DNA from 2 places in the Salinicoccus roseus genome. Region 2 is predicted to be linked to the other one. Evidence: riboswitches for the same ligand, from Rfam matches in the RefSeq annotation. Region 2 holds a riboswitch; the other holds the start of a gene.
What was found. A riboswitch is a leader RNA that binds a small molecule or an ion and turns the genes downstream of it on or off. The one in region 2 is predicted to bind S-adenosylmethionine.

Region 1 (5,183 bases), on a different contig from region 2:
ATGACAACGCTCCACAGAGATCACATTGATGACCTTATCAAAATGAACGTGATTTTTTCCCTTCCAACAGGGTAATGTACTGTAAAAGTACTTAGGGGGGCTGCATGTGAGTGATGATAAAGATAACAGGATTGACAGGAATGAAATGAAGGAGCGGAAGGATGGGTATCAGCGGGACCCTGAAGAAATGCCGGATCCCGCTGAAAGGAATGCCGTTGAGAGCCAGAAGGGGCCTGAGGAACAGCATGGTGAGGAAGTCGAAAACGCGGCTCCCGGCAAGGAGCGCGCAGAAGCGCTTCGGGAGGAACGCAGAAGCGAGGGCGCAGAACAGCAGTATGAAACGAATAAGAAAATCGGTATCAGCGGGTGTCTGGTATTGACAGTCACCTTCCTTGCACTGCTGATCATACTCGGTTCATGTACCGGCCTCTTCTTTGGGGATGAGCAGGATGAGGAGATTACAGAAGATGAAGCACCCGGAAATCCGGAAGAGGATGATGTCGGTGACGATTCATCAAGTATCACGCCGGAAATGGAACTTGAAAAGGAATTCGGAATCGTATTCCATAAAGAAAGCCACCCTTCGGGTGGCTTTTATAGTATACATATGTCTATCCTTCCCGACTGACGCCCACCCCTGGGTCCATTTGAACTACAAACTTATATCCCCCGGCAGACGAGTCTGCCGGGAGAGTTTTTATATGCTGGATCGCGAGAGCGAAGCCATCCGCTTTGCAGGATGGTTCTCTGGAATCCTTGGACTTCCCTTTCCGAACAGGTTCTCCCTCAGTGTGGATGCCTCATACTCTTTTCTGAAGCTCCCTCTTTCCTGAAGCACAGGGACGACGAGTTCTATGAAATCCTCGAATGTCCCTGGGGAATGGGCCTGGATGATATTGAAGCCGTCTGCATCCCCTTCATTCGCCATCGACTCGAGTGCGTCAGCGATCTGTTCCGGGGTGCCGACCACTTTCGTCGCTCCGATACCGAGACCGTGATGCAGAACTGCTTCCCTGACCGTCCATCTCCTGCTCGTACTCTCCACCGTGTACTTCTGCAGAAATCCATGGGAAGCATCGGTTCTGATGTTTTCCACATACTGGTCGGGATCATAGCCGGAAAAATCGATGCCTGTATGGCCGCTCAGCATGGACAGTGTGCCTTCATAACTGACATGGGAAAGGAGCGTTTCGTATTTCTCCTTTGCCTCCGATTCCGTCCTGCCGACAACCGGTACGATGCCCGGGAATATTTTGATGTCTTCAGGGTTTCTTCCGGCCTCAGCCGCCCGTCTGCGGATATCCGCCGTGAATGATTTCAGCTCCTCCAGATTGCTCGCTATGGTGGTGAAAAGCGCCTCGGCGTGCTTGGCGGCGAATGCTCTGCCCTTTTCGGAAGCGCCTGCCTGGAAGAGGACCGGCGTCCGCTGGGGAGATGGCTCGACCACATGCATCCCCGGAACACTGAAGAACTCCCCTTCATGACTGACCGGGTGGACCTTCTTTGGATCGGCATAGACACCGGTTTCGACATCCGCCTTTACGGCATCCTCCTCCCAGCTGTGCTCCCACAGTTTATAGACGACATCCATGTATTCATCCGCCCGTGCATACCTCCTGTCATGCTCGATCTGATTCGCCAGACCGAGATTCACCGCTTCGCTCTTCAGATACGACGTCACGATATTCCAGGCTACACGGCCCTTCGTCAGATGATCCAGCGTAGAGAAGTCGCGTGCCAGTTTATATGGTTCAGCATAAGTAGCCGAATATGTCGCGGCAAAGCCCAGATGTTTTGTTGCTGCCGCCATCGCTGAAATCTGGAGCAGGGGATTATGCAAGGGGACCTGGACGGCATGTTCAATTGAAGTTTCGGGGCCATCCTTATAGACATCATATATGCCGAGCACATCGGCAAGAAACATTCCGTCAAACTTGCCGGCTTCAAGCAGCTTTGCAAGGTCCAGCCAATAGTCCAGGTCGCCATGACGCACTCCCTGGTCCGCTTCATGTCTCCATAATCCCGGGGAATGCGGGGCAACGGTGTTCATTGTAAAACCATTCAGTCGAATCTGCTTCTTCATAGATCATCTCTCCCTTTAAGTATTCATCGAAAAAAACCCATCAAAAGGGTAGGTAATGAAAAATACCCCATCCGATGAGGAAGAGGTATGAGACACTAGACGCTCCTCCTCATCTTCCAAGCATGACGCTTGTTGGAATTGGCACCGTTCAACTTTTTTAAAGTGGGGTTGCCGCAGGATCTCAGGACCAATTTCCTCCCCTGGCTCTTGATAAGGAATATATTCAATTTATAGTTGAATGCTATGATATCAGCTATGCAATTTTCTGTCAAATTTGAATTTTTAAATATTAACATTCCGCGTCCGTAGCTTTGGTGAAAACAAACGGCCGGAACCCCCAGTCACTTCCCTTTCGGGCTCGGCCCGCGCTTCACTTCCCTCGGCAATTCGAAGAACGGCTGGATATCCTGCACATATTCAAGAATTCCCATGAACTCCCCCGCCTCGTCGAAGACAGCCTTGTATGTGACATGGATATACTTGTCCTTCTTTCTGAACCACATCGTTTCCGATTCCTTCTTCCTTTTTTTCAGGTCATGTATGATGTGCATCACTTTCTTTGTGCTTTTTGGCGGGTGGCAGTTGGCGACATTCCTTCCGATGGACAGTGGTGTACGTATGAACATCATCTCTTCGGCTTCCCCGATTTCATTGAAGTACTTGAACAGCCCATTACGATCGACGAATGTGATTTCCCCAGGCAGGTGGTTCAGGATCAGATTCGCTTCCTTAGCGGTCAGATAGCCTCCGCCAAACTGCATATGTACTGTATCATCGAGCGGGGCGGGCTGCTTACCGGAACAGCTGTTTCCTTTACGGTACTTGCCGACGGACTCTATCGCATAGCCGAATGCCTTGCTTTCCGCTGCAATCGCCATCCAATCCTCTTCTTTGAAGAGAGACTGGGTCAACGGTATGAAGAGATAGGACTCCTCAAGCATCATTTCCTCGCACGCATCCTTCATATCATCAAACGATCTTCTTACATGCCGGAATTCAATCTCCTCAATCTTTTCCGTCCGCTTTCTCAGAGCCCGCAGCAGAAGACGGATGGTATCATGCTGCGCCCACATCTTCCGCGGAAGCGTGTAGATGCCGCGACGCTCGAGAAGCGGGAAATAGAGCTTCTCCTTCCTGCTGAAGTGGCAGTTGATTTCCTCAAAACGCACAACTTCTGCGATGAGTGTGTCCACCATCGTCCGCTCCCCTGCCTCGTAGCATTCGAGGAGATGCCCGATGATCTCGAGGGAACCGGAAAGCAGCCTGTTTTCCTTCTCCAGTATGCGAAGTGGATGACAGTCATCTTTTGATATGTGGATTTCAGTAAGCGATTTATGGAAGAGGTGCTCATGGATATCCAGAAACTCCTTGATGTCATATATGGTGACATCCTTCTCTACATATTTCACCTCTATAATCGCACCAAGCATTTCTCCCGGTTCCATTTCCTTGAGTTCCGTATTGAAACCATCCATTAAACTCTCCACCGGCTCCCCCTGATTGATTTTGAGCAGCAGCGGCCTTACTTTGCTGACGTCCGTTGTTGCGATGGACATGCAATCACCCCTTAGAAATATTCTCTTCCAATTAAACATGTATCAATAATACATCTATTATATGCCATATTACCCTTCCGGTACCGCCTGTTTCCAATCGTTAACAATTTTTTCGCTATTGTGAGATATTTTCGACACAAAAAACGCCCTCCAAAGCAGGCACATCTACTGTGTCCACCTTGGAGGGCGTTCATCTATATTGCATCATACCTTCTACTACAGGGATGAAAGTACTGTCTTCGCTTGATTCTGGGTCTCAGCATACGCTCCAAATGAGGTGTCGACGAAGACGACCACGTCCCGTTATTTCCCCTCAAAGTATATTCCTGTCCGCATCGAATTCTTCTGTTTCCTTTTTCAAGCGCGCGTACATTCCCTTAAATACATCCACCTTTTTGAGGGTTATATGGTGCAGGATACCGACGACCAGATATTGGACGGCCAACATCAACTTCATGGTGCTTCTTTCGACTATCTGCATCTTTCATCCCTCCTTTAAATGCATAGTAGAACGCCATGTCCATCCAGGTGCGCCTAAAGCATAATCATGCCCTTCTCCCGCATCTCGAGAAGTGCCATTTCGAGCGCATGGACGACATGCTCGAATACGAGGCCGCCCTGGACGAATACGGTATAGGGCGCCCTGACCGGTCCGTCTGCACTGAGTTCGAGGGATGCCCCCTGCACAAAAGTGCCGGCGGCCATGATGACCGGATCCTCGTATCCCGGTATATCGCTCGGCACGGGAAGGAACTGGGAATTGACGGGTGATGCCTTCTGTATCATCTGGGTGAAGGTGATCATCTCCGCCTCCGTATTGAACGACACACTCTGGATCAGATCTGTCCGTTCTGCATCAGGCGCCGGATCTGTTGCCAGTCCCGCCTTCGACAGCAGGTGGCTCGTCAGTACGGCTCCGTTCAGGCTCTCCACTACCGCATGGGGGGCCATGAAAAAGCCCTGGTACATGTCAGTGTTCGCATTCAGGCTTGCTCCCATCTCCTTGCCGATGCCGGGCACAGTGAGCCGGTAGCTGATCCGTGTGATCAGATCTGCATTTCCCGCAATATAGCCGCCCATTTTGGCAAGCCCGCCGCCTGGGTTCTTGATCAGGCTGCCGGCGATGACATCCGCACCGGCCTCAATCGGTTCATGGGTCTCCACAAACTCCCCGTAGCAGTTGTCTACGAAGACGATGATGTCCGGATACTCCGCTTTTATCCTGCTGATCATCTCCTCCATCTCCCTGATGGTCAGCGACTTGCGCATGCTGTAGCCACGGGAGCGCTGGATGGCGATCATCTTCGTCCGGTCTGTTATGGACTCCATGACCGCCGCTTCATCGAACCGGTCATCCACTAGGTCGATGGACCGATAGTGGACGCCCTTCTCACGTAGGCTGCCGATATCCTTGTCGGAACTTCCGATGACCTTGGCGAGCGTATCATAGGGTTCCCCGCTGATATAGATGAGTTCATCCCCCGCCTCGAGCAGTGCGAGCAGCACCAGGCTGATCGCGTGGGTACCTGAGATGATCTGGCTTC
Region 2 (5,183 bases):
CCATGCGAGCACACCGGAAGACGGCATCAATCCGTCCTATTCCATCGCACGCCTCATCAATGAAATTCCAAAGCTGGCCGAAGCAAGCCGCAGCCTCCTGCTCGCTACCATCGTCAATGTGGATATCGGCACCCGCGACTTCGGCATGGCGGCATATGAAGGGGAACTGTCGCTTACCATCCGCGCCCTTCATGAAAAGGAACTCGAGGTGCTGAAGGCGGATATCATCACCATTGCGCATGAGGAGGCGATGAATCGTGGAATGAAGGTTTCATTCGAGTATTCGGATGAATTCCCTGAAACCGTGAACGATTCGGCGATGGCCGACGAAGTGCGCTGGGCCGCTGGGGAATGCGGACTCGAGGTAAATGAACTCCAGGAAGCAATCCGCGGCTCTGAAGATTTCGGCCACTATGCCAAAGAAGTCCCTGCTGCATACTTCTATATCGGCAATGGGGAGAATCACCCACCCCTCCACACTTCAGAATATGATTTCATCGATGAGCATATAAAAACAGGGTGTAATATGTTTGAAATGTTGGCAAATGTATAATAATGATAAAGACGCCATGCGAGTACTCGCATGGCGTCCTTCTATTATTCCTTCATATAGCCCTTCCATATGAACAGGCCGATGAAGGTCAACGCCCCAGCAAACCCGTAAAGCCATATGGACAGCATTTCATTTACGAACATCAGGATCCCCCCTCTTCTGCCGGTTTCACCTCTCTGGACGCGTGGAGCACCCATGAGGCGATATTGATGGTGGCGATTCCGATGAAGGTCGCCACAGCCCCTGCCGACATCGTACTTGGGATGATCCCGCTGAAATAGAGGAACAGGTAGGAGCCCAAGCCCACGATCATCGACAGCTCAGCAGCACGTGCCGGTGCCCGCCGTTTCGCATAGACAGCCTGCAGTATCGGCCCCATCGTTCCGGCAGCGATGCCGGAGATGCCGATCCACATGACGTCACCCATATATTCAGGCGGGCGGATGACGATGAGCAATGCCAGCAGACCGATGACCGGAACGGTCATGCGACTGATCTGGAAGGCGATGCGCTGTGCTTTTTCATCGCTCACCTTGACGATTCTGCGCTTCACCAAGAACTTCAGGAAGATATCATTGGCGAACACCGTCGAAATGGATACGAAGATGCCGTCCGTCGTGGACATCGCAGCAGCCAGGATGACGACGCCGAAAAATGCGACGAAGATGGCGGGGAAGGCCCAGATGATGTAGTCGACGAGTGCCAGGTCCGCTGCAGCAACCGAATCGCCGAGTGCCGCCCGGCTGTATAGGCCTCCGAAGAGGACAAGCACACATAGGGAAGCGACGACGACGTAGGTCGCAATCATCTTGCCGAGATCCTTCTCATGCTTCAGTCCGAGCACCTTATTGAACAGGTGCGGAGCGGAAGCGAACGCCCACTGGATGGCGATGGCGCCGAATACGGCCCCAAAGGAATAGAAGTGGAAGGATTCGGGATTGAATACCCTCACGAGATTTTCATTCTGTGAAGCAAGGTTGCCTGAAATACCGGAAAATGTATCCGTGATGCTCCCGCGCCAGAATATGACGATGCCCGAGATGAATATGACGATGGCTGTGACCGCCATCAGCACGGCCTGGATGGCATCGGTATATATGTCGGCCAGGGCACCGCCTGCAAATACATAGACGACGACGATGGCTGCGATGAGAATGAGGCCGGTCGTATAGGACATGCCGAGCAGATACTCAAATATCCGTGCACCTGCAACGAACTGGGCGGCGATGTAGAATATGTTGAACAGCAGGATGAGGGCCGTCCCAACCCGCAGGATGTCACTATTATAGAAATCCCCCAGCCAATCCGGCAGGGACAGGGATTTCTGCTTCGTATTCAGCTTACGCACCTTTTTGGCGACCATGAGTACACCGATCGGTCCACCACCGATCATGGCCAGGAACAGCCAGAGGTTGGACAGCCCCCACTCATGGGACCATCCCGGATACCCGAGGAAGGTTGCTGCACTTAAATACGTTGCGGCGAATGAAAAGCCCAGTACATATGGACCAAGCTTGCCGCCGCCTGTCGCAAAATCACCGATGGTCTTCATTTTTCTTGAACTCAGATAGCCGACCGCAAGCATCAGTAGAAGGAATGCGGAAAAGCCGATCCAAGTATATAAAGTTATCTGTTCCATATGTGTCTCCTTTCCCTACCCTAGTGCCACTGCCCTGCAAGGCTTGGCCTCTTTGCGGGATGATTGTCTGCAAGATGTTTCCTTCCTTTTCCGAACATATTCTCCCTGAGCGTCTCCCCTTCATATTCCGTGCGGTAGATGCCGCGCGCCTGCAGTTCAGGTACGACAAGGTCGACGAACTCTTCAAACGTGCCCGGCGAATAGGTCTGGGCGATGTTGAATCCATCTGCGTCGCCCTCTGTGGCCCACTCTTCTATCCGGTCGGCAATCTGGGCAGGCGTACCGATGAACTTCACGGTCCCGTTGCCGAGGCCGTGGTTCTTGATTGCTTCACGCAATGTCCATTTGCGGTTCGGGTCCTTCGTATACATGTCGAGGTTCCCCTGCACCGCTTCGGTTTCGATATCCTCGATATACTGGTCCGGATCATACTGGGAGAAGTCGATGCCCGTATGGCCGGACAGGAGGGATGCCGTGCCTTCATAGCTCACGCTGTCCTGGAGTGCTTCATACTTCTCATAGGCTTCCGCCTCGGTCTCCCCGATGATCGGCAGGATCATCGGAAACACTTTGACGTCATCTCCATTCCTGCCCTGGGCCACCGTACGTTCCCTGATATCCTTCACATAGGCTGCCAGCGCTTCGAGCGAATGATTCTTCGTGAAGACCGCTTCCGCATGCTTTGCTGCGAAGTCTCTCCCCTTCGGTGAGGCACCCGCCTGGAAGAGCACTGGCGTCCTCTGGGGCGAAGGTTCCACAAGGTGGGGGCCCGGCACATTGAAGAATTCACCGCGGTGGTTGATCATGTGCACCTTATCCGGGTCGGCAAACGTGTCCTTCTCCCTGTCATATTGGACCGCATCCGCTTCCCAGCTGTCCTCCCAGAGCTTGTACACGACTTCGAGGAATTCGTCTGCACGGTTATAGCGCATCTCCTTCGGCAGACGCTGTTCGAGCCCCATATTCACCGCCTCGCTCTCAAGATATGAAGTCACGACATTCCATGCCACCCGGCCTTCCGTCAGATGATCCAGCGTCGACAGTTGGCGGGCCAATGAATAGGGCTGTGCGTATGTAGTCGAAATCGTCGGCGCGAAGCCAAGATGCTTCGTGACGGCCGCCATGGCAGGAATCACAAGTGTCGGATCATGGGCGGGAAGCTGGACTGCGTGCTTCGCTGCTGCGTCATGACTGTTGCCGTAGACGCTGTAGGTGCCGAGGACATCCGCAATGAAGAGCGCATCGAATTTACCGCGTTCCAGCGTCTTTGCTGTACCGGTCCAATAGTCCAGACGATTGTGGCGTGTCCCCTGGTCCTTTTCATGCTTCCAGAGACCCGTGGAATGGGGGGACGGTGAATTTTGGATGAATCCGTTGAGATGGATCTGTTTTTTTGACATGTTCATACCTCCGATTTTTGATAGTGAAAAGCCCCTGCTTCCTGTAGATAAGAAGAGGGGCTTTATTTATAGAATAGACCATCCCTTCTCATCTTCTAGCAAGTCGCTACTGGAATTGGCACAGTTCACATACGGTCTGTTGCCGAGGTCTCAAAGGGCCAGTCCCTCCACCTCTCTTGATAAGAATTTTCTGAATTTATTAAGTTATGTCGACTAATATATCCCATGGCTGAATCAATGTCAATACTAAATCTTATTTTTTTAGTAGGAATTAAATTTCCGTCTGTTCACAAGCATAAAAAATCAAATATCAGCCAGTATCATCTAACGTTATGTTCAGAATGAAAAGCAAAAAAGACGAACATCCTCATTATCATCGTAAAATGACAGTGAAGAATATTCGCCTTTATTAATTTCCCGGGAAATATCAATTCATCGGCACCTTTTTAAACCTGATTACGGCCAGAAGTATGAACACCAGGCTCACTGCTGCAGTGATTACCATCGGCCAAACTACATCTCCTGCAGCAATCTCCCCTGCAAGAAGACCCACATTGTTGCCGATCAGATATTGTGGCAGATATTCTGCGATATCCGGATGAATCCCCGCCATCAGCATCACGATGACGACTGCGACAACACTGAACAGCACTGCGATGAAGCTGTTCGTGAAGAGGGTTGAAGCTAACAGAATGAGGCTGATGATGAATAGACCGTATAACCACGTCATACTGAATGCCAACAAGAGATGGTCCACCGGCTCATCCCAGTAGTAGATCGTGTATGCATAGGCCACCAGTGCACTGATGACATATCCCACAGTCCAAACGAGCATGAGGAATGAAGCTTTGACCACAATCACATACGTCCGCTTCAGCCCCTTGGTCACCAGGTTCACCAGCGTGTTGCGGGTGAATTCATGCGTGAGGATGCTGCCGAAGACGATGACGAAGATCACCAGTCCCATCTGGTTCATGTTGCTGAAGAACTGCATGTAGGAATCCAGTGACGTAGATTCAGGAATGTCGACCGTAACGCCCGAGTCGTCCATGACCATGCCGAGTATATCAGGCAATATGAGCGCCGTGAACGGACTGAGTATCCCAATGATCGAAAATACGATGACGATCGCCGCAAACTTGAAGTTGCGCCACGATTCGATGAGCTCCTTTTTGAAAAGCGGCACCATCTGGCTCATGTGGTCACCTCCAGGTAAACATCCTCAAGAGATTTCCGTTCCTTCACTATTCTTTCCGGGTATACTCCATGCGCATGCAGTACACCATAGATTTCCTGCAGGGAATGGTCCTCTATGACATATGATGCCCCGCCTATGTGACGCATATCAAGTGCCGGTGAAATTTTATCATAAGATTCCTGATCAAATTCGACGACGATACCCTTTTCGCCGAGGGATTCCTTGGAAAGGTCGATCTCCTTCACGATCTTCCCCTCATACAGGATCCCGACCCTGTCGGAAATACGCTCGACGTCGGTCAGTATATGCGTGGAGAAGATGACCGTCGTCTCTTTTGTGATCTCCTTCAATATCTTCAGTATCTCCATCCGTCCCTTCGGATCGAGGGCACTC

Region 1: linked by a shared signal. The riboswitch ahead of EDC33_RS03190 (LLM class flavin-dependent oxidoreductase) and the one ahead of EDC33_RS07920 (LLM class flavin-dependent oxidoreductase) in region 2 are both predicted to bind S-adenosylmethionine.

Annotation. Positions count from the first base shown of each region.
Region 1 covers NZ_RKQJ01000001.1:594,593-599,775, forward strand. Annotated here, with positions in the region: gene EDC33_RS03185 (hypothetical protein) at 107-628, shown strand; gene EDC33_RS03190 (LLM class flavin-dependent oxidoreductase) at 698-2,083, opposite strand; SAM riboswitch class I at 2,190-2,300, opposite strand; gene EDC33_RS03195 (DUF438 domain-containing protein) at 2,425-3,639, opposite strand; gene EDC33_RS12615 (hypothetical protein) at 3,953-4,120, opposite strand; gene EDC33_RS03200 (methionine gamma-lyase family protein) at 4,174-5,183, opposite strand, start outside.
Region 2 covers NZ_RKQJ01000002.1:170,238-175,420, forward strand. Annotated here, with positions in the region: gene EDC33_RS07910 (M20 metallopeptidase family protein) at 1-553, shown strand, start outside; gene EDC33_RS07915 (sodium:solute symporter family transporter) at 696-2,192, opposite strand; gene EDC33_RS07920 (LLM class flavin-dependent oxidoreductase) at 2,213-3,592, opposite strand; SAM riboswitch class I at 3,678-3,778, opposite strand; gene EDC33_RS07925 (ABC transporter permease) at 4,020-4,790, opposite strand; gene EDC33_RS07930 (ABC transporter ATP-binding protein) at 4,787-5,183, opposite strand, start outside.